DNA from 4 places in the Vibrio sp. M260121 genome. Region 1 is predicted to be linked to each of the others. Evidence: predicted binding sites of a transcription regulator. Region 1 holds the regulator's gene; each other region holds the start of a gene.
What was found. The regulator PurR, encoded in region 1, represses purine synthesis genes. The targets are predictions, from matches to a motif close to TNANGNAAACGTTTNCNTNA.

Region 1 (5,785 bases):
TGAGATAGAAGAGCCTGAAGTCGCACAACCTTAATTGCTGCCTAGCAAAAACGTTGTCGCTAATAAAGCTTATCGTTAGATTGTCTTTACAGAAATAACAGATACAAAAAAGGAGAGCCGATGCTCTCCTTTTTCTTTATTGCGATGATTTAGTCACCTGCAAACATGTAGCCTTCACCGTGAACGGTCACAAAGATTTGTGGGTTCTTTGGATCAAACTCCATCTTAGCGCGCATGCGTCGAATCAGTACATCGATAGTACGATCGTTTGGCGCATCCACTCGGTGGCTGATCATATTCAAAATACGCTCGCGGCTTAGTACCTGATTTGGGTACGAAGACAGTGCCACCAATAGCTCATATTCCGCTTTGGTTAGTTTCACTGGCTCACCGTTACGGCTTAGAGCACGACGTTGAATGTCAAACGTCCACTCACCGAAGCGCACAATGTGTTCTTCATTAGTGTCGTTCGCTGTCTTTTGCGAACCGCTACGTGCCGCTGAAATGCGCCACAGCAAGTTCTTAACGCGAACTAATAATTCCCTTAGTTCAAAAGGCTTTGTCACATAATCGTCTGCGCCCATTTCTAGGCCAACGATTTTGTCAATGCTATCCGTGCGTCCTGTCACTAATATGATGCCGATATCTGATTGGCTGCGTAATTCACGCGTAAGCATAAGGCCATCTTCGCCAGGCAAGTTAATATCCAACATGATCAGGTCTACATCGCCACTTTGAAGCACTTCGCGCATTTCTGCCCCGCTCTCTGCTTCACTAACTTTGTAGCCTTCATTTTGGAAATAGCCCGCAAGCTTACTACGAGTTACTACATCATCTTCTACGACTAATACGTGATAGCTCATTTACACCACTTTCTGTCTTTTTTATTTTCCAAGACGTATTCTATTCATAACTAGTAACATTTCTAGTCATAGATACATTAAAAAGCAAGATTTTGCGTTTTTATTGATTCAAAGCAAGCTTATTTACAGCCATTCATAAACGCGCATATTTTCCCATAATGGATAACAATTATAGTTACTGCTATTCATCTTAATTGTTTACACTTAGGGGATAACCATTTAGGAGCAAAAAAATGCAAGAAGTGAAAGCTTTTAACGAGAAACGCGCAGAAATCTATTGGTGGTTTTCTAGCCTGTTCGCAAAAGAACTGACAGAGAAAGAACTAGAAAGCTACCACAGTGTTGAAATTCGAAGCTTTTTGGCTGGCCTTGGTGAAAATGAGTCATTAAAACCAGCTGTGGATACCCTTGTTGATGCACTTAACCGTCTGCAGGATCGTGAAGACGCACAACTTGAGTTGGCAGCAGACTTTTGCGAGCTTTTCCTTAAGACAGAAAAGCACGGTGCACTGCCTTACGCCTCTATGTACATTGGCCAATCTGGCCTGCTAAACGATAAGCCAGCAGAAGAGATGGAAAAACTGATGGCAGAGTTTGGCGTGCAAGTTGATGAAAACCTGAAAGAGCCAGCTGACCACCTAGCGGTAGAGTTGGATTTCTTGGGTAATATGATTATTCGCTCTAACGAACTAGAGCAAGAAAAGCACATGGAAGAAGCGTTCGACAAGCAGAACGATTTCATCCAACAGCATCTTTTGACTTGGCTACCTCAGTTTGCTGCTAAATGTAAGCAGTTCGACGAATTTGGCTTCTATATTAGCGTTGCGCAACTATTAATTGCATTTTGTAAACTGGACAGCACCTACCTTCTTGGTGAATAATTGCCGCCTATTTTAGGGAGCCTGCTATTTAGGCTCCCTATTTTATTCGTTTAGTTTTAATCTGGCTTAGAGAATCCCAACCAATTTAGCCGTGAAAATGTGACCTCAAGGGCACAAAACAACCGCTGAAAATATTGCCAGCCTGCCCACATCAGTCTAAAATGTGAGCGCAAACGATTAAATATGATTTATATGTAAACCGCTGAAATATAGCGGTTTTTGTGTTTTCTTAACATGATTGCTGACTAATTCCTCACTTATAAAAGAAGGGAATATGAGTATCAGCAACAAATGTTGCTACAAATCTTTTTATACCGATTCGGAACAACCACTGCCAAATATCTCAGCAATGCCCTTTCTTGCAGTTGCTCGGTTTGTGCAAGACCCTAAGCGTATGGTTGTCTTCACTCACGGTATTCAGTAGCTCGATACAGGACATCATTTATGGCCACTATTAAAGACGTTGCTCGCTTAGCCGGCGTTTCTACCACAACGGTTTCGCACGTAATTAACAAAACTCGCTTTGTTGCAGAAGCAACCCAAGAAAAAGTAATGAAAGCGGTTGATGAACTAAATTACGCGCCAAGCGCCGTTGCTCGTAGCTTGAAGTGCAACTCTACTCGTACTATCGGTATGTTAGTTACTCAATCAACCAACCTATTCTTCTCTGAAGTCATCGATGGTGTTGAGAGTTACTGTTACCGTCAAGGTTACACTCTAATTCTTTGTAACACGGGCGGTATCTACGAGAAGCAACGTGACTACATCCGCATGCTAGCTGAGAAACGCGTAGATGGCATCCTAGTAATGTGTTCTGACTTGACGGAAGAGCTAAAAGAGATGTTAGACCGCCATTCTGACATTCCAAAAGTTGTGATGGACTGGGGCCCTGAGAGCTCGCAGGCAGATAAGATCATCGATAACTCGGAAGAAGGCGGCTACATCGCGACGAAATACCTGATCGATAACGGTCACACTGACATCGCATGTTTGAGCGGTCATTTTGAAAAAGCAGCGTGCCAAGAGCGTATCGCTGGTTACCGCCGAGCAATGGCGGAAGCAAACCTAACGGTTAACGAAGATTGGGTTCTTGAAGGTAACTTCGAATGTGATACTGCTGTACTGGCGGCAGATAACATCACAGCAATGGAAAAACGCCCAACAGCTGTCTTCTGTTTTAACGACACAATGGCGCTAGGCTTAATGAGCCGCTTGCAGCAAAACGGTATCAAAGTACCGGATGATGTATCCGTGATCGGTTACGACAACATTGAGCTTGCAGAATACTTTTCTCCACCGCTAACGACTATCCACCAACCAAAACGTCGTGTGGGTAAAAACGCATTTGAGATCCTTTTGGAACGCATCAAAGACAAAGAACACGAGAAACGTGTGTTCGAGATGCAACCAGAGATCGTTGTTCGCAACACGGTTAAGAAACTAAACTAACCTCATCTGCGAACTCATTTTATAAAGCGCTCTTATGGGCGCTTTTTTAATATCTAAAAATAACTTTCCCTTAATATTTCAGCTCAAGAATACAACCTTAAGCTTCGATAAGTTGCTGTTTTAATTAAGGTGTAGCCCATTTCCTACATCAAGCTTTTGTATGACAAGTAGATGCTCAGCAATATGAAACAAAACACATCAACTTAGCGCTATTAACTGAACCAAGATCACACTTTTGTGTTTGAAACGTGATGTTAATTCAATATACGAAGTATTCTCAAAGAGTCACGCACAGGGCAAACCATTCGAAAGGGTGGGACGCAAAGCCTCCGGCCTGAACCATCTTATTAGATGGAAGGTAGCGGGGTTACCGATGGCAAATATGCATTAAGTGAGTTTACCCTTTAATGACATTGTGTCTGCATGCATTTGCTAATCTCTCGGACCTGATTTTTGGTGGCGTAATATTAATTACACCGAGATAACACATCATGGATAAACCGATACTCAAAGACTCAATGAAGCTGTTTGAGGCACTTGGTAATATCAAGTCGCGTTCAATGTTTGGCGGCTTTGGGCTCTTCGCCGATGAAACGATGTTTGCACTAGTTGTGAACAATCAACTTCATATACGAGCTGACCAACAAACTTCATCTGACTTCGAGACTCAAGGACTAAAACCGTACGTCTACAAGAAACGTGGTTTCCCAGTCGTTACGAAATACTACGCTATTTCTGATGATCTATGGGATTCGACCGATCGCTTGATTGAAGTTGCAAAGCAATCTCTAGAGACTGCTAAGCAAGAGAAAAAACAACAAGCGAGCGCCAAACCTAACCGATTGAAAGACCTTCCTAATCTACGCCTTGCAACTGAACGTATGTTGAAGAAAGCAGGCATTGACTCTGTCGAGCAACTAGAAGAAGAAGGTGCCCTAAACGCTTACAAAGCAATCCAAGATACGCATGCCTCTACGGTAAGCCTTGAATTGTTGTGGGCGCTTGAAGGCGCTATCAACGGTACACATTGGAGCGTCGTACCTCAGTCTCGCCGGGAAGAGTTGATGAGTGCTCTCTCGTAGAGCAATCATTTCAGCATGACATTGAGTAAAAGCCGCAGTTTTCACACTGCGGTTTTTTTTTGAAATTTTTTCTTACTTCATTCTGTCTTATTATTTAAGAAGCCAAACGGAGCCATTGATATGAATAAGAAACTGATTTTAGGACTGATCCTACTCGCGACCATCATCTTTTTAGGTGTCAACTTCGGTCAATATTTAACGCTAGAAAACGCCAAAGCACAGCAACAAGCGTTAAACAGTTTCATTGACCAAAACTTCGTGTTTGCCGCCGCAACCTATTTCTTCGCTTACATTGCTATCACCGCTTTTTCTATTCCTGGTGCTGCGGTTGTAACGCTTCTTGGTGCAGCCTTATTTGGTTTTTGGACGAGTTTATTGTTGGTGTCTTTTGCCAGCACAATCGGCGCAACCATTGCGTTTTTAAGCAGCCGTTACCTGTTGCGTGAATGGGTACAAAGCAAGTTTGGTAATAAGTTGAATGCCATTAACCAAGGTGTAGAAAAAGACGGTGCTTTTTACCTCTTCTCACTACGTTTAATTCCGGTATTTCCGTTTTTCTTGATCAACTTGTTGATGGGTCTGACACCAATGTCAGTCGCACGATTCTACCTAACCAGCCAAATCGGTATGTTGCCAGGCACTGCCGTCTACTTAAATGCAGGTACACAGCTCGCCACTATCGACAGTCTTTCAGGAATTGTGTCACCTACCGTATTAGCGTCGTTTGCTCTGCTCGGCTTGTTCCCAATCATCGCAAAATGGGTTATGAATAAAGTTCGCCCAGCCCAAGTTCAAAACGGAAATGCTTAATGAAGATATACATCGCTAAAAATCCTGCAGAAGCTCATATCGTCTGTGAGCTTCTCAAAACCGAACAGATAGCTTGTGAAGTAAGAGGTGAGGGAATGTTCGGCTTAAAGGGTGAGTTGCCGTTTAGCGATGATACAGACCCGTATGTTTGGCTTTTACATCCGGAGCAGAAACTAAAAGCATCTGCCATTGTTGAAGATTATCGTCAACAAGCGGAATTGACTTATCAAGACTGGCAGTGCCCACAGTGTTCAGAACAAAACGAAGGTCAGTTTGGTGCGTGTTGGCAATGTGGATATCAAATAGGGGAGCCATAACGGCTCCCCTACTCTTTTGCTCTCTTCGATAAATGCGTTAAGCCGCTAGACTCTGCTGCTTAATAAACTCGATGGAATGTTGGTTAAAGTCATCGGGCCTTTCTACATTGCACACATGTCCACAATCTGGTATTTCTCTCAGTACGCTCAACTTATGCACCGCGACCATTTCTTTCACTGGCTTGATGAACATGTAATCTCGGTCACCCATCAAATACAGCGTCGGAATAGGTAATTCACGATCTTTGAAATATCTCATCAATGGGTTCACATCTGCCGCCAAAGTAAACCAACGCTTAAATTCTTTTTGGCATAGCTTCTTGGCTTCGCGAATAAACAAGTGCCTTGATTCACGCTGGTTCTTCTGCGGCATAACGATATAA
Region 2 (5,785 bases), on a different contig from region 1:
TTGGAACCGTTCTATTTGCGCTCATGATGCGACGGCGCATGCGGAGATCCAAACTTTGCGTAAAGCGGGCGAAGCTCTAGGAAACTATCGACTGCTTGATACCACTTTGTATGTCACGCTGGAGCCCTGCCCAATGTGTACTGGGGCATTGTTACACAGCCGAGTGAAACGCGTCGTTTACGGTGCTCCTGACTTAAAAGCAGGCGCTGCAGGAACGGTATTAAACTTGTTTGAAAGCCAAGCAGCGTACCATTACGCAACAGTTGAAAATGGGCTACTAGAAGAAGAATGCCGCTCTCAGTTGCAAGCGTTCTTTAAACGTCGCCGCAAAGAAATTAAAGCGAAGAAACAAGCGCAAAAGGCGTTGGAAAACGAGCAGGAAAATAAAGATAAGTAAGTTGAAAGGAGAATGAGTTTTTTCGGCTAGAAGTATTTTTAGCAAACACCTACCCAAGAGTAGATGTTTGCTTCAAATTCTCAGTGATTCACTAGGTGAACGAAAACACGGTTACGTGCACTGACTTTCTTTTTCATACTCGTAAGCTTACGCTTACGGCGGTTAGCAGCCACTGTCTTATTCAAACGTTTTGACTGCACTCTGCGCTTTCTCATAATCAGAACCTCTTGCAGACAACGAACACACTCTCCGACACTCGCATAGCAAAGCGTCTGACATGCTATCAATCGATGACATTCTGATGAGGCACGCCTACGGATGAAGGTGGCATCAGTTCGAGGAGAGGTGACTAAAAGAACTTCTCTGCTATGCAAGCCTAATATTGGTATGGCACCAATGAGCATCACAAGCTAGATAAGCCCGAAAGACTGGATTCTAGATAACTTTATCTGTTGACTCAACAAAAAAATAGCGAGCTGAGGGCTCGCTATTTTGGAAGGTTTTATTCTGCTTTTGGCTCTGGTGTTTGCTCTGCTTGTTGGGGCGCATTTTCTTCAGGTGGTGGTGTTACTTCAACTGCCCCTGAAACCTGTTCAGCCAAGGTCTCCACAGCACCAGAAACTAATAGATTAGGATCGAGTGGCGGGATGACCTGAAGATCTTCTGTATCCTCGTCGATAGCAGGCTTTTGGCTTACATGGCCAATGATCGATTGGTAGTAACGACGAATGTTTTCAACGTAGTTACGCGCTTCATCACCACGAGCATAGCCATAACGAGTTTGGCTATAGAAGCGTTTCTGGCGTAATAGCGGTAGGCGCTCTTTTACATCTGCCCACGCATTTGGATCGCCACCTTGCGCTTTAGTCAGGCGTCGTGCATCCATCATGTGTCCGTAGCCTACGTTGTAAGACGCTAAAGCAAACCAAATCTTCTCATGCTCATTGATTGAGTCCGGTACACGAGCCACGATACGGCGAAGGTATTCCACACCACCACGCACAGACTGCTCTGGATCTAGGCGATCCGTTACCCCAACACTCTTAGCGGTTGGCAGCGTCAACATCATCATGCCACGAACGCCTGTTGGTGACTTCGCTTTTGGTTTCCAGTGAGATTCCTGATAAGCCAATGCCGCAATCAAGCGCCAGTCGAACTCTTCACTGTATTTTTGGAACAGTGGTGACCATTTCGGCAAGGTGTTATCCAAGGCGCGAATAAAAGCACGCGTGTCTACGTAGTCGAAAGCTTCAATATGGCCGATGTATTTCTCTTCGAGCGTTGCGAGTTCACCGGACTGCTTAATGTTGCCAAAGAATTCGATCAACATGGCATACAAGCTTTCATCTTCAGAACGACGAGTGAACCAAGAAACGGGTTGGTCTTCGGTTAGCTCAAATGCTAAAGCGAGATCTGGGTATAGGCGCTGAGCTAAAGGCAGTTCCACCGAGTCAGTTACTGTAAAACGCAACTCACCTGTTGATACGTGTTTTAAGAGGTCGCGAGTATCGGCATCGCCAATAATTTCGAATTGTAGCTCTGGGTGTTCTTTCTGTAGCGCGGTTAATGTCGGAACAAATTGTGACTGCTCAACAATTTGCAGCGTCTCTGCTCCTGCATTGCTGTCTTCGTTTTCGGCTTTCTCATCTTTTGATTCTTGATACTTGATGAGCTGGTCTACATCGCGAGGGCGAAGCTGGCCTTTTTTGTACACCACTTGCTGGCTCACATAGTAGTAAGCAGGCCCAGGGCGGAAGCGTTGCACCGCTTGAGAGGTTTGGTTTAAACCGGTCGCGATAATATCAATATCGCCTTTTTTCAGAGCAGGGAATAACTCTGCTTGGCGGAAAGCAGGTCTGATTTCCAACTTCACGCCGAGTTGCTCTGCAAATTTGCGCGCCAGTTCGTAATCCAAGCCAGCAGGACCATCAGGACCAATGTAGTAGGAGAGTTGGTTGTTTAGCGTGCCAACACGTAGGACACCACGCTCTTGGATTTGCTCGAATTCACTTTTGGGTTCCGACTCAATCTGACACGCAGAGAGTAAAAGCACAGAGGCGAAAAGTAGGGCGCTGCGCTTGAGTCGGTTGAACTGACTTATTTGCATTAATTCGGTACGTCTCGATAATTTTCTAGTTGCCTTTATATCAAAGCGAGCTGGTGGGGCAAAGTGAATCAGACAGATAGAGTGCGACATTGTGTGATTTATCGACATTTTAGTCGGAATTCAAATTTGACGAAAAAAATGACGCAAACGGTTGCTTTTGGTGTTACATCACAAAAACAATTGCTATATAATGCGCTCGCAACGAAGAGGTGGCATCGGCATAGGTTTGAAAAACCTTCGGGAATAGCTTCGAAGAAAACAGTATAACCCACTGAATTTATTCCAATATCACCTTAATCACTTGCAATAAGAGACCTAAGCACATGAGAATTTTGCGTGGCTCCCCAGCTCTTTCTGAGTTTCGTGTTAATAAACTACTGGAACTTTGTCGTGAACAAGATCTGCCTGTCACTGGCATTTACGCTGAGTTCATGCACTTTGCGGATCTAAAGTCTGACCTTGATGCTCAAGAGTTGGAAAAACTGGAAAAATTGCTGACTTACGGTCCAACGATCGAAGAGCATGAGCCAGAAGGTCTTCTACTTCTTGTTACGCCTCGTCCGGGCACTATTTCGCCTTGGTCTTCTAAATCTACTGATATCGCCATCAACTGTGGTCTAGACAAAGTAAAACGTCTTGAGCGCGGCACTGCATATTACGTAGAGACATCGACGCCTCTTAACGATGCTCAAATTGCTGATGTAAAAGCACTCATCCATGACCGAATGATGGAAGTGACATTTACTGATTTTGATGCGGCAAACGCGTTATTCCAAGCGGCAGAACCTGCTCCTGTAGCAGATGTTGATCTATTAAAAGGCGGCCGTGCTGCGCTTGAAAACGCAAACGTTACCCTAGGTCTTGCACTTGCAGATGATGAAATTGAATACCTTTACGATGCGTTCGTAAATAAGCTAGAACGCAACCCGACTGACATCGAACTAATGATGTTTGCACAAGCGAACTCAGAGCACTGTCGTCACAAGATCTTCAACGCAGACTGGACTATCGACGGCGTTAAGCAAGAGAAGTCTCTGTTCAAGATGATCAAGAACACATTCGAAACTACGCCTGAAAACGTACTGTCTGCATACAAAGATAACGCAGCGGTAATGGTAGGTTCCGATGTTGGTCGTTTCTTCCCGAACCCAGAAACTCGCCAGTACGGCTACAGCCAAGAGAAAGCGCACATCCTAATGAAGGTGGAAACGCACAACCACCCAACAGCTATCTCTCCTTGGCCGGGAGCTTCGACTGGTTCTGGTGGTGAAATCCGTGATGAAGGCGCAACTGGTATTGGTGGTAAGCCAAAAGCAGGTCTAGTTGGTTTCACAACATCTAACCTACGTATTCCTGGTTTTGAACAGCCATGGGAAACAGATTTCGGTAAACCGGGTCGCATTGTTAACGCTCTAGATATCATGCTAGAAGGCCCACTTGGTGGCGCGGCGTTTAACAACGAATTTGGTCGTCCAAACCTACTTGGTTACTTCCGTACTTACGAAGAGAAAGTTAACTCTCACGCAGGTGAAGAGGTTCGTGGTTACCACAAGCCAATCATGATTGCTGGTGGTATGGGTAACATTCGTGACGAGCACGTTCAGAAGAAAGAGATCCCAGTAGGTGCGAGCCTAATCGTACTTGGTGGTCCTGCAATGAACATCGGTCTTGGCGGTGGTGCTGCTTCTTCAATGGCATCTGGTCAATCAGCAGAAGACCTAGACTTCGCTTCAGTACAGCGTGAAAACCCAGAAATGGAACGTCGCTGTCAGGAAGTGATCGACCGTTGTTGGCAACTTGGTGATGCTAACCCAATCGCGTTCATCCACGATGTAGGCGCGGGCGGTATCTCTAACGCACTTCCTGAGCTTGTGGACGATGGCGAGCGTGGTGGTATCTTCCAACTGCGCGATGTACCAAATGATGAACCAGGCATGAGCCCACTTGAGATCTGGTGTAACGAATCTCAAGAGCGTTACGTTATGGCAGTTGCGCCAGAGAACATGGAAGTATTCGACGCAATATGTAAGCGTGAACGTGCACCATACGCCGTAGTAGGTATCGCAACAGAAGAGCGTGAGCTTAAACTTGAAGATTCACACTTCGAGAACACGCCAATCGACATGCCAATGGATGTGCTTCTTGGTAAGACGCCTAAGATGCATCGTGATGCGAAAACGCTAAAAGCAAACAACCCTGCAGTTAACCGTGACGGTATCGAGCTAAACGAAGCAGCGGACCGCGTTCTACGTCTACCAACGGTTGCAGAGAAAACATTCCTTATCACTATCGGTGACCGCACAGTAACGGGTCTAGTTGCTCGTGACCAAATGGTTGGTCCATGGCAGGTTCCAGTAGCAAACTGCGCAGTAACAGCAGCAAGCTACGACACTTACCACGGTGAAGCGATGTCGATGGGTGAGCGTACGCCAGTTGCGCTACTAGACTTTGGTGCTTCTGCTCGTCTAGCGGTTGGTGAAGCAATCACAAACATTGCAGCGACAAACATCGGTGATATCAAACACATTAAACTGTCTGCAAACTGGATGTCTCCAGCAGGCCACCCAGGTGAAGATGCTGGTCTTTACGAAGCGGTGAAAGCTGTGGGTGAAGAGCTATGTCCAGCACTTGGTCTGACTATCCCTGTGGGTAAAGACTCAATGTCGATGAAGACTAAGTGGGAAGAGAATGGCGAGCAGAAAGAAGTAACGTCTCCGCTGTCTCTGATCATCACTGCGTTTGCTCGTGTTGAAGATGTGCGTAAGACAATCACACCTCAGCTTCGCACAGATAAAGGCAACACTAGCCTTGTTCTAATCGACCTAGGTAACGGTCAAAACCGTCTAGGTGCGACTGCACTGGCACAGGTTTACAAGCAGCTTGGTGATAAGCCAGCAGACGTAGATAACGCAGCACAGCTAAAAGGTTTCTACGAAGGAGTTCAAACTCTAGTAGCGAATGACCAAGTAGTGGCTTACCACGATAAAGGTGATGGCGGTCTATTCGTTACTCTTGCTGAGATGGCATTCGCGGGTCACTGTGGTGTGAAAGCTGACATTGCTGACCTTGGCGAAGATACTCTAGCAGCACTATTTAACGAAGAGCTAGGCGCAGTACTTCAGGTTAAGAACGATGACCTAGACGCTGTACTTTCTACTCTTGCAGCAAACGACCTAGAAGCGTGTTCACACGTAATCGGCTCAGTAGAAGCATCTGACAAGCTAGTGATCACTTCTGGTGACACAGTGGTTCTAGAGCGTAACCGTACTGAACTACGTACT
Region 3 (5,785 bases), on a different contig from region 1:
CAAATTGCTATGGTTGGCAGTCGTAATGCCAGTGTGGATGGACTACAACATGCAAGAGGCTTTGCATCAGACTTGGTACAACACGATCTGATCGTCACCAGTGGTTTAGCATTAGGTATTGATGGTCATGCTCATGATGGCGCGCTTTTAGCTGGAGGTAAAACCATCGCAGTGCTTGGTTCTGGGTTGGAACAAGTGTACCCAGCAAGACACCGAGGTTTGGCGCAGCGAGTGATGGAAAATGGTGCGCTTGTCTCTGAGTTTCGTCCTGATGCTAAGCCTCGCGCAGAAAACTTCCCACGTCGTAATCGAATTATTAGTGGTTTGTCGCTGGGTGTTTTGGTGGTGGAAGCAGCTGAAAAAAGTGGTTCCTTAATCACTGCTCGCTATGCCCTTGAGCAAGGTCGAGAAGTTTTCGCTCTGCCAGCTTCGATTAATGCTCCTAACGCCAGTGGCGGTAATCAATTGATTCGTAACGGAGCTTGCCTCGTACAAAATACTCAAGAGGTGCTGAATGAAATACAGTCTTTACTCGACTGGTCTATTAATCAGAGCTTAGATTTATTTTCTACGCCAATTGATGAAGAAGAATTGCCATTTCCTCAGCTGTTAGCTAACGTAGGAAATGAGGCTACACCAGTTGATATTCTTGCAAGCAGGACCAATATACCTGTTCAAGAAGTCATGATGCAGCTCTTAGAGCTTGAGCTTTCAGGGCATGTTGTTGCAGTATCCGGTGGCTATATTCGAAAGGGGAGGGGCTAGCTATGATGATGGATATACTTATGTATCTATTCGAAACCTACATCCATAGCGATGCAGAGTTACAAGTCGAACAAGACGAATTGGAAGATGAATTGCTTCGTGCAGGCTTCCAGCAAAAAGACATCTACAAAGCCCTTGTCTGGTTAGAAGAGCTGGCGGCATTGCAACAAAGCGATGAACATTCAGCCATTTCAACCTGCATTGCATCGGCATCGACACGTATCTATACCGCATCTGAGATGCAGCGACTGGACCTCGAATGTCGTGGGTTCTTGTTGTTCCTAGAGCAAATCAATGTTCTGACCACAGAAACGCGTGAGATGGTTATCGACCGTGTAATGGGGCTTGAAACCAATGAGTTTGAGCTTGAGGACCTTAAATGGATCATTCTTATGGTGCTATTTAATGTTCCAGGCAACGAAAACGCCTACACGCTGATGGAAGAGCTGCTGTACACCAAGGAACAAGGTATTCTTCATTAATATCTTCGCTTGAGCGGTGAGTATGAGTAGTAAAATCGATCACAACCTTTTCTCGGCACACGAGCATGCGCTTGAGCGCGAACCTTGCCCTAAATGCGGTGGGGAAGTGTCGCTTAAGCACGGTAAACACGGTCCTTTTTTAGGTTGTAGCCAATACCCAAGTTGCGATTACATTAAGCCGCTACACAGCAATGACGGTCACATCGTGAAAGAGTTGGGTGTGCCTTGCCCTGAGTGTGGCAATGAATTGGTACTCCGCCAAGGGCGCTACGGTATGTTCGTTGGTTGTAGCCATTACCCAGCATGCCATCATATTGAGTCGATTAACCAACCAGAGCCAGAGCAGCAAGCGAAAGAGCAACACGCTTGCCCTGAATGTGGCAAAGGACATTTGGTTGAGCGTAAAACCCGATTTGGTAAAACATTCTACGCGTGTGATAACTATCCGAAGTGCAAGTTTGCGGTTAACTTGGCGCCTGTAAGAGGCCGCTGCGAGGAATGTGGATTTACCTTGTTGGTAGAAAAGAAACTTGCCAGCGGGGTTAAACTGCAATGCGCGAGTCGTAAGTGCCAGCATACTCAATCACAATAACCTTCAGTACGAATTAAAAAGGGTCGCATCATGCGACCCTTTTGCTATTTATTCCGCTGCTTTTCTATGCTTGCCACTGCTTGGCAAATTCATGCACGGCAGGGAAAGCCTGCTCATCCAATACATCTGCTAATGCACAAAGTTTACGATTAAGTTCGCCAGTGTAGTCACTACATACGTTGATGTGTCCCATCTTGCGACCCGCACGTTTTTCTTTGCCATACCAATGAATGTGACAACCATCCATCGCTAGCAATGCTTCTGGCAGTGTGTCTTCACCTAGGATATTAATCATCGAGGTCTCACGAACTAGCTTAGTGCTACCTAAAGGCATGCCGCACACGGCGCGTAGGTGGTTCTCAAACTGACAAGTTTCTGCACCCTGTTGAGTCCAGTGACCAGAGTTGTGTACGCGTGGTGCGATTTCATTAACTAGCAAAGTGCCGTCAACATCGAAGAACTCCAGCGCTAGCACACCAACGTAGTTCAAGTTGTTGGCAATGGCCGTGAACATCTGTTTTGCTTGCTCTTGCAACTCTGGTGCATCAATCGCAGTAGAAAGGCTCAATACACCATTGGTGTGAACGTTCTCTGCCAGAGGGTACACTTCAACACTGCCATCTTTACCACGTGCACCAACCAGTGAAACTTCGCGGTTGAAAGGGACAAATTCCTCAGCAACAATCGCTTGAGTTGGTGATGCGGCAATGCACTCTGCCATCTCTGTCCAAATGTCGTCGACTTGAGAAGTTTCTTTTAAGCGCCACTGGCCTTTACCATCGTAACCACCCAATGCACTTTTCAGAACCATTGGCATACCAACGTGTTCAATTGCACGGTCAAAGTCTTCACGAGTTTCGATTACGTAGTATTTCGCGTTACGCACACCAGCATCATCAAGTAATGCCTTTTCAATGCGGCGATCACCGCCTGCTTTGATGGCTTGCGTACTTGGTAGGAACTTGCCGCTCGCTTCGCAAACATCGAGCACGTCATGCGGGATATGCTCGAACTCAGCAGTAATGACGTCGACTTGTTCAATTGCATTCTCTAAGCCGTTGCCTAGTACGTGCTGAGTCAGTGGATGAACGATGTTACCGCTGCCCACATCGTAAGCTGAGATTTGAATATTCAGTGGCGCACCAGCCAGAGACATCATACGAGCCAACTGACCCGCACCAAGAACCAGTACATGCATCTGATTAATCCTCAGCAGGGTTTGGGTTCGCCAATACGGTTTCCGTTTGTTCGTTACGGAACGCTTCGACTTTTGCCATGATCGTTTCATCATGTGTACCAAGGATTTGAGCTGCTAGGATGCCAGCGTTTGCTGCGCCTGCTTCGCCAATCGCCAATGTACCAACCGCAATACCTTTTGGCATCTGTACGATAGAAAGCAGTGAGTCCATGCCTTTCAGCGCACGAGACTGCACAGGGACGCCAAGTACCGGAACGCTAGTAAACGCCGCCGCCATACCTGGTAGGTGAGCAGCACCGCCCGCACCTGCGATGATGACTTTAATGCCACGTTCTTTCGCGCTGCTTGCGTAATCAGCCAACAATTGAGGAGTACGGTGAGCTGACACCACCTTTGTTTCGTAAGACACGCCAAATTGATCCAGCATGTCCGCTGCTAGTTTCATGGTTGGCCAATCTGATTTAGAACCCATGATGATACCGACTTTCATCTCAAACTCCTTCAAGCTGCAAAATTAGGTGAGCTGATAAATTTGTGCGCATTATACGGGGATTTTTACCTCAAGCAAACGTTTGCGTGTGTTTGTAAATGCTATTGATACATTTTATAAACAAATTGCTTTAGTCTCTGAGAATGAATATTTGTACACTTAGTACAAACACAACAGAAAAGATTATCAGGAAGTATCGGTGGAGAACTTTGAACAGGTGCTAAAAGCACTACAAACAGGTGAAGTGATTGCCTACCCAACAGAGGGGGTGTTTGGTGTTGGATGTGACCCAGATAACCCGGAAGCGATTCAAAAACTGCTAGAGCTAAAACAGCGTCCAGTAGAGAAAGGTTTAATCCTTATTGCTGCGAGCTATGAGCAGCTTCTGCCTTATATTGATGAATCTCAGCTGACTCAAGAGCAATTAGATAAAGTCCATGCAACTTGGCCTGGGCCATACACGTGGGTCATGCCTGCAAGTGACAAAGTTTCTCACTGGGTATCGGGACAATTTGATTCAATCGCAGTGCGTGTGACGGATCATCCTTTAGTACAAAAGATGTGTAATGCGTTCGGAAAGCCGCTAACCTCTACCAGCGCGAATCTTACTGGTCAGCCTCCTTGTATGACGACGGAAGAAGTTGAAGAGCAGTTAGGCGATAGACTTGTGGCGATCTTACGTGGTGAAACCAGCGGTCGTGACAAGCCGAGTGAAATTCGTGATGCTAAAACCTCGCAAATATTAAGACAGGGCTAACCCTGCTAGTCAGCAATCAATAGGTACTACACGTATGTCAGCAATCGATAAGCACGCCGTAAAACAGTTCCTGATGTCACTTCAGGATTCCATTTGTCAGCAGTTAGAACAAGAAGATGGAAAGGCCGTCTTTGTTGAAGACGCATGGCAACGTGAAAAAGGAGAGCGTCTTGGTGGCGGTGGCCGTACTCGCGTATTGCGTGATGGTCATATCTTCGAGCAAGGAGGAGTGAACTTCTCTCATGTCGAAGGTAATGAAATGCCAGCATCTGCGACGGCACATCGTCCAGAGCTAGCGGGGCGTCGTTTTGAAGCGATGGGTGTTTCCTTGGTTATTCACCCTAAAAACCCTTATGTACCGACTTCACATGCCAATGTCCGCTTCTTTATTGCAGAGAAAGATGGCGAAGACCCAATCTGGTGGTTTGGTGGTGGTTTTGACCTAACGCCTTTCTACCCATTTGAAGAAGACTGCCAATCATGGCACGACACAGCAAAACAGCTTTGTGCGCCATTTGGTGACGAAGTTTACCCAGAGCACAAAGCGTGGTGTGACAAATACTTCTTCCTCCCACACCGAAATGAAACTCGTGGTGTTGGTGGTCTATTCTTTGATGACTTAAACCAGTGGGAATTTGATAAGTGTTTTGACTACATCAAAGCGGTTGGTGAGGGATACTGCCAAGCTTACCTACCGATTGTATCTCGTCGTAAAGACATCGAGTTCGGTGAGCGCGAGCGCGAGTTCCAACTGTATCGACGTGGTCGTTACGTAGAGTTCAACCTAGTGTATGACCGTGGCACTCTGTTTGGTTTGCAAAGTGGCGGTCGTACAGAGTCAATTCTTATGTCGATGCCACCACTTGCACGTTGGGAATACAGCTACGAACCACAGACTGGCTCTCCAGAAGCTGAACTTTACGAGCGATACCTAACGCCACGAGAGTGGTAAGCGTTGAATCTCCTTTTCTGCATAGATAGATAGTGATAGGGTCATCGGTAAATCAGATGGCCCTATTTTTATATATGGGTAAGGAATAAAGGTAAGGAAATGACTCTGCAAATTGATCGTTATGCCGTGTTTGGTAATCCTATCGGACACAGCAAGTCGCCATTCATTCACACCTTGTTTGCTCGTCAAACCAATCAGTCATTGGTGTATACCGCAGAAACTGCCCCTGTTGATGGCTTTGTTGAAGCAGCAAAAGCTTTTTTTGCTGACGATGGGAAAGGGTGTAACGTGACAGTGCCTTTTAAAGAAGATGCTTATCGATTTGCCAATCGTCTTACTGAGCGAGCAGAGCTAGCCGGTGCTGTGAACACACTGAAGAAGCTAGATGACGGAGAAATAATTGGTGACAACACCGATGGAGAGGGCTTGGTACAAGACCTACTACAGCATCAAGTCGTATTGGAAGGCGCGAGAATTCTGGTCATTGGCGCTGGTGGTGCTGCTCGTGGTGTGATTAAACCACTCCTTGATCAGAAACCTGCTTCTTTA
Region 4 (5,785 bases), on a different contig from region 1:
TTCCAACCAGGGTAAGCGCCAGAGAAAGCGATCTGTGCACCAGCTAGTTCTGCTACTGATTGAAGCATACCTTCAACTTGGCTACGACCTGAGTCGATCAATGAGCGAATTAGGCATAGAACCGTTACTTTGTTCTCTTCTGTTGTGATAACGCCAACGTTAAGTGACGTTTCAACCACGCCTTCAACTTCATCACTCATACGCATTACACCGTTTGGACAAGCGTTCAATGCTGCGATGAAACGTTGCTGGTCTGCAATCGCAAACACTTGTGCATCTGTTGCAACTTCTTCGTTGAAAGTCACGATGTCTGTTTCAATTTTACCAAGTTCTGTTTTTAGTAACTCTGCGTAGTAGTTGAACAGTTCCGCTAGTTTATCTTGATTTTCTGCCGGTAGTGCTACAGTTACAAAAGCTTCACGAGGAATCGCGTTACGTAAACTACCGCCACGGAATTCAATCAGGCGAAGATCCAACTCTTGTGCGTGACCTGCTAGGAAACGGCCTACAAGTTTGTTCGCGTTGCCACGGCCAGTGTGGATGTCACAACCAGAGTGACCACCTTTTAGGCCTTTCAGCGTTAGCTGACGAGTTACAAAACCTGCTGGGATGGCATCACGTGTAATGTCGAATGTCATTGCGCCGTCGATACCGCCAGCACAACCCATGTACACTTCGCCTTCTTGCTCTGAGTCAGTGTTTAGAAGGATGTCGCCTTCCAACCAGCCCGCTTCAAGACCGAATGCGCCCGTCATGCCAGCTTCTTCATCAATCGTTAATAGTACTTCAATAGGGCCGTGTTTGATTTCAGTAGAAGCGAGAACCGCAAGACAAGAAGCCATACCGATGCCGTTGTCCGCACCAAGCGTTGTGCCTTTTGCTGTTACCCACTCGCCATCGATGTATGGTTGGATAGGATCTTTTGTGAAGTCATGATCAGTATCTTCATTCTTTTGCGGCACCATGTCGATGTGCGCTTGAAGAACAACGCCTTTTTTGTTTTCCATGCCCGGCGTAGCTGGTTTCTTAATGAACACATTGCCAGTTGGATCGCGGCGTACGTCAAAACCCTGCTCTGTCGCCCAAGTAACAATGTACTGTGCTAGTGCCTCTTCATGTTTAGAAGGGTGAGGGATTGAACAAATCTTATCGAAAAACTGCCAAAGTGGAGCAGGTGATAAGGTACTGATTTCAGAATGGAATTCAGACACGGAAGACTCCTTTGATGTGCTTTGCCAAATTTAAACCGTAAATTTAATGAGTGTTTAGCAGTAAATGCTAATCGGTATTGGCTTGGAATTGCCCTCAGCATACCACCACAAAAGCCGTTCTAGTAGTTGTGGTGAAAAGGATTTGCCCTTGAACTGTCACAGATTATGAACACAACCTAATACGCTAATGCAACGCTCTTAGTATGAATTGAAAGTTTGTTTAATTTTTAATTTACTAAACTGTAATTTAATTACAGTTAATTCTTGATGAAGATCAATTTATCAAGTTTTTGTGATTCTTGTCACTAAAATGCTTGTAATTAAATTTCTCGGTGGTATATTTGTAACCAGCTTCTGAGAGAAGAATGAAATGCTCAAAGGATGAGTCCGTTTATCGCCTCCAAGGAACCGAGAAATCAACCAAATTAACAGTATTAATTGATTTAGAAGGTGATATTTATGAAAGGTTTACCAAGTGCAATGTTCTGGAACAGCAAATCTGTTTACACCGGTAACTTTGTATACCCAACAAGCTTTGGTTACTAATTGAAGCCAACGCATGTGACTCGAACAAGTTTGTTCACCCCTATAAATTGGAATTTTTTTTCAGTGCATAGTGCTGACATGATTCACCGCCACTCAAATTGAGTGGCGTTTTTTTATCTGCAGTATCAAACTTCGACTACTTTCTCGCCACCAAGCTTCCATTCTACTAACGCATCTTCAACTTATTTCATTTTCTGACTAATTTTGTGGGTATTTAACGTCCAAAACCTCAAGTTTACGTTTGAAAGTTTAATACATTGCTCAGTTTGTACACGTTGAGCTGAACAAAATACAATTCTGTTAGTTGTTGTTTATTAAGATCTAAATTCTTGCCTTGTTTAAAACACTAGCGAATAGGTTTCATATCCAGCGAAAAAAATCCCATTAGAGTGAAAATTCTATCTGGAATTTGTTATTTGATAACTTTATAATTCGAGCCAATCGATTACGCAACCGTTTACTTTTTACCTTTTACAGGATTCGATCATGCTCGAAAGGCTCTTTAAACTTAGTGAAAATGGCACCAACGTGCGCACTGAGATCATCGCAGGTGTCACTACCTTCCTAACTATGGCTTACATCATCTTTGTAAACCCAGCTATCCTTGCGGATACTGGTATGGATCGTGGTGCCGTGTTCGTTGCGACGTGTCTTGCTGCAGCTATTGGCTGTTTCATCATGGGCTTGGTAGCAAACTACCCAATCGCTCAGGCGCCTGGCATGGGCTTAAACGCGTTCTTCACTTATTCTGTTGTGTTGGGCATGGGTTACACATGGCAAGTGGCCTTAGCCGCTGTATTTGTCTCTGGCTTGCTGTTCATTGTCTTGAGCGTGTTCAAGATTCGTGAGTGGATCATCAACTCGATTCCTCTTTCTCTACGCACTGGTATCTCTGCTGGTATCGGTCTGTTCCTGGCGTTCATCGCACTGAAAAACGCAGGCATCGTAGTAGACAACCCAGCAACGCTAGTTTCAATGGGTAACATTACGTCATTGCAATCGGTACTTGCTGCGATTGGCTTTTTCATGACGATTGCATTGGTTCACCGTGGTGTGAAAGGTGCGGTTATGATTGCTATCTTAGGTGTGACAATTCTTGGCCTTATCTTCGGTGACGTTCAGTGGGGCGGCATCATGTCGACTCCACCAAGCATCGCACCAACCTTCATGCAGCTAGACTTCTCTGGTTTGTTCGAAGTTGGCATGATCTCGGTAGTATTTGCTTTCCTATTCGTTGACTTGTTCGACACTGCAGGCACGCTAGTTGGTGTTTCGCAAAAAGCGGGTTTGACTGACGAAAACGGCAACATTCCACGCCTAAATAAAGCGCTACTTGCAGACTCAACAGCAACATCTGTCGGTGCTCTACTAGGTACATCAAACACGACGTCATACATTGAGAGCGTTTCTGGTGTAGCCGCTGGTGGTCGTACAGGTCTAACTGCTGTGGTTGTTGGCGTACTGTTCCTTCTTGCTCTATTGTTCTCGCCACTAGCGGGAATGATTCCAGCTTACGCAACGTCTGGTGCGCTATTCTACGTAGCAATCCTTATGCTTTCTGGCCTTGTTGGTATTGACTGGCGTGACCTAACAGAAGCAGCGCCAGTGGTAGTAACGTGCTTGGTAATGCCTCTGACTTTCTCGATTGCAGAAGGTATCACGCTAGGTTTCATTGCTTACGCTGCGATTAAGTTGTTCAGTGGTAAAGGCCGTGAAGTGTCGATGAGCGTGTGGGTGATGTCCGCTATCTTCATTGCGAAGTACATCCTAGGCTAACTCTGACGATTAAAAGAAAAGCCAGTGTGGGCTTTTACTGGAGGGGAATTTCTCCTTGTTTATGGAGCATTTCTTCTCAAATTCATTCCCTTCTTTATTTTGCCGTGTTCACTGAATTCGATTTTTCTGCGTAACAGACGGAGAATTTTGATATCAGCGTTGGTATTAATCATGGGTTTCGGTAGAATAATCGTTTGCGTAGCTTGAAACCCCCATTTCCTCTGGTGTGGGAAATCTAGATTGATGAGTCCATTTCAGCGCCATCAGCTAGGTCACGGGGATGCATATTTTGAAATTATTAGGTTATTACAATGAGTAAAAAATTCATTATCACTTGGGATGCGATGCAGTCTTACTGCCGTGAACTGGCTGAGAAACAAATGCCAGCTGAGCAATGGAAAGGTATTTGGGCGGTAAGCCGTGGTGGCTTGGTTCCTGGTGCTATCTTGGCTCGTGAGCTAGGTATTCGCTACGTAGATACAATTTGTATCTCAAGCTACGACCACGATCATCAACGTGACATGACAGTGCTTAAAGCGCCAGAAGGTGACGGTGAAGGTTACCTAATCATTGAAGACCTAGTAGATAGCGGTGATACAGCGCGTAAACTTCGTGAAATGTACCCGAAAGCAAAACTGATTGCTGTATGTGCTAAGCCTTCTGGTAAAGAGCTACTTGATGACTACGTAGTAGACATCGCACAAGACACTTGGATCGAGCAACCTTGGGATATGTCTATCCAGTTTGCTGAGCCAGTGAATCGCAAACAAAAATAAGTTTGCACAAGAATATTGAGAAATGCCCCTTTATAGGGGCATTTTTTTTATTATTATTACGCTATTGCAACCAGCTTAGAGTTCTTCCTATGTCAGAAGACGTCAGTAAAAACCTTTCCGAAACTTTGTTCGTGAAACACAAGCAAGCGAAAGAAACCTCTGCACTTACTCAATACATGCCGACCAGCCAAAAAATTCTTGATGAGCGAGAAGAACATGGCGAGCGTGCTTGGTATCGTCATTTGAGACGTCTTCAATGGGCGTGGCAAGGGTTATCACCGATCGAAATGGAAGCGGTTCTCGCTAAAATTGCATCATCGAAGCACTCTCGCACCGAAGATAAGTGGCTCGACACTGTCATGGGCTACCACAGCGGTAACTGGACGTTTGAATGGATCAAACTGGGTATGGAACACCAGCGTCGTGCGGGTGAAATGAAGGGAGAAGAGGCTGCTGACGAACTGTTTACGGCATCACTGTGCTTCAGCATTGCGGGCTATCCACATTTAAAGAATGATAACTTAGCCATTCAAGCACAGGTATTGGCGAACAAAGCGTATTCAGAAGGCTCAGAAAAAACTAAATACGTGATCAAGCAGATCGAAGTGCCTTACCAAAAACGCAAGATCATCGCGAACCTACATCTTCCTCGCACAGATAAACAATTACCAGTTGTAATGGTCAGTGCTGGTTTGGACAGCTTGCAAACGGATATGTGGCGCTTGTTCAGAAACCACTTAGCTCCAAAAGACATTGCGATGGTGACTATTGATATGCCGTCAGTCGGTCATAGTTCACATTGGCCGCTGACTGAAAACTCCAGTTGCCTTCATCAAGCGGTTTTGAATGAACTGTATTCTCTACCTTGGGTTGATCACCACAAAGTTGGATTGATTGGCTTCCGCTTTGGCGGTAATGCCATGATTCGTCTTTCGTTTGTTGAGCAAGAAAAGATCAAAGCTTGTGTGGCTTTGGGAGCACCAGTGCATGATCTGTTTACGTCGCCTAAAAAGTTGCAGCAAATGCCGAAGATGTACCTTGACCTATTAGCGTCTCGCCTTGGTAAGAGTGCTGTTGACATCAATAGCATGGCCGGACAGATGATGGCATGGTCACTCAAGGTACAAGGTTTCCTAAGTAGCCGTAAAACTAAGGTGCCAATTTTAGCATTGAGTCTCGAAGGGGACCCAGTTTCACCTCATAGTGATAACCAGTTGGTAGCACTGTTTAGCCAGTACGGACAAGCCAAGAAAATCAGTTCCAAGACAATTACAAAAGGTTATGAGCAATCCCTCGATTTAGCCATAAAGTGGTTGGAGGACGAATTATTAAGATGACAAATCTCCTAATTTAGTTAAGAGTGATATATGTGAGCAAAAAATAAGCTCATGATAATTAAAAATAATAATCATTCTTGGATAGCTAAATATCCTTACTATGGAAACGGAGATTCTTATGTCAGAGACGACACAAGGG

Region 2: purL (phosphoribosylformylglycinamidine synthase) is a predicted target of PurR. The motif match lies at 2,644-2,663, and genes of this name have one in related genera.
Region 3: purE (5-(carboxyamino)imidazole ribonucleotide mutase) is a predicted target of PurR. The motif match lies at 3,598-3,617, and genes of this name have one in related genera.
Region 4: QTO06_RS16930 (NCS2 family permease) is a predicted target of PurR. The motif match lies at 2,203-2,222, and genes of this name have one in related genera.

What each region holds. Positions count from the first base shown of each region.
Region 1 covers NZ_JATABF010000004.1:105,869-111,653, forward strand. The annotation lists gene elyC (envelope biogenesis factor ElyC) at 1-34, shown strand, start outside; gene torR (two-component system response regulator TorR) at 150-863, opposite strand; gene torD (molecular chaperone TorD) at 1,097-1,744, shown strand; gene QTO06_RS04185 (hypothetical protein) at 2,019-2,168, shown strand; gene purR (HTH-type transcriptional repressor PurR) at 2,189-3,193, shown strand; cyclic di-GMP riboswitch class I at 3,479-3,568, shown strand; gene QTO06_RS04195 (TfoX/Sxy family DNA transformation protein) at 3,685-4,275, shown strand; gene QTO06_RS04200 (TVP38/TMEM64 family protein) at 4,396-5,085, shown strand; gene QTO06_RS04205 (putative signal transducing protein) at 5,085-5,402, shown strand; gene QTO06_RS04210 (alpha/beta fold hydrolase) at 5,440-5,785, opposite strand, start outside.
Region 2 covers NZ_JATABF010000073.1:3,839-9,623, reverse strand. The annotation lists gene tadA (tRNA adenosine(34) deaminase TadA) at 1-397, shown strand, start outside; gene QTO06_RS24255 (hypothetical protein) at 478-612, opposite strand; gene mltF (membrane-bound lytic murein transglycosylase MltF) at 900-2,504, opposite strand; gene purL (phosphoribosylformylglycinamidine synthase) at 2,828-5,785, shown strand, end outside.
Region 3 covers NZ_JATABF010000021.1:74,183-79,967, forward strand. The annotation lists gene dprA (DNA-processing protein DprA) at 1-765, shown strand, start outside; gene QTO06_RS13290 (DUF494 family protein) at 768-1,247, shown strand; gene QTO06_RS13295 (DNA topoisomerase family protein) at 1,270-1,839, shown strand; gene QTO06_RS13300 (5-(carboxyamino)imidazole ribonucleotide synthase) at 1,904-3,037, opposite strand; gene purE (5-(carboxyamino)imidazole ribonucleotide mutase) at 3,042-3,527, opposite strand; gene QTO06_RS13310 (L-threonylcarbamoyladenylate synthase) at 3,727-4,284, shown strand; gene hemF (oxygen-dependent coproporphyrinogen oxidase) at 4,319-5,236, shown strand; gene aroE (shikimate dehydrogenase) at 5,336-5,785, shown strand, end outside.
Region 4 covers NZ_JATABF010000032.1:64,254-70,038, reverse strand. The annotation lists gene QTO06_RS16935 (aminoacyl-histidine dipeptidase) at 1-1,211, opposite strand, end outside; gene QTO06_RS16930 (NCS2 family permease) at 2,244-3,533, shown strand; gene tet(34) (oxytetracycline resistance phosphoribosyltransferase domain-containing protein Tet(34)) at 3,845-4,309, shown strand; gene frsA (esterase FrsA) at 4,399-5,646, shown strand; gene crl (sigma factor-binding protein Crl) at 5,765-5,785, shown strand, end outside.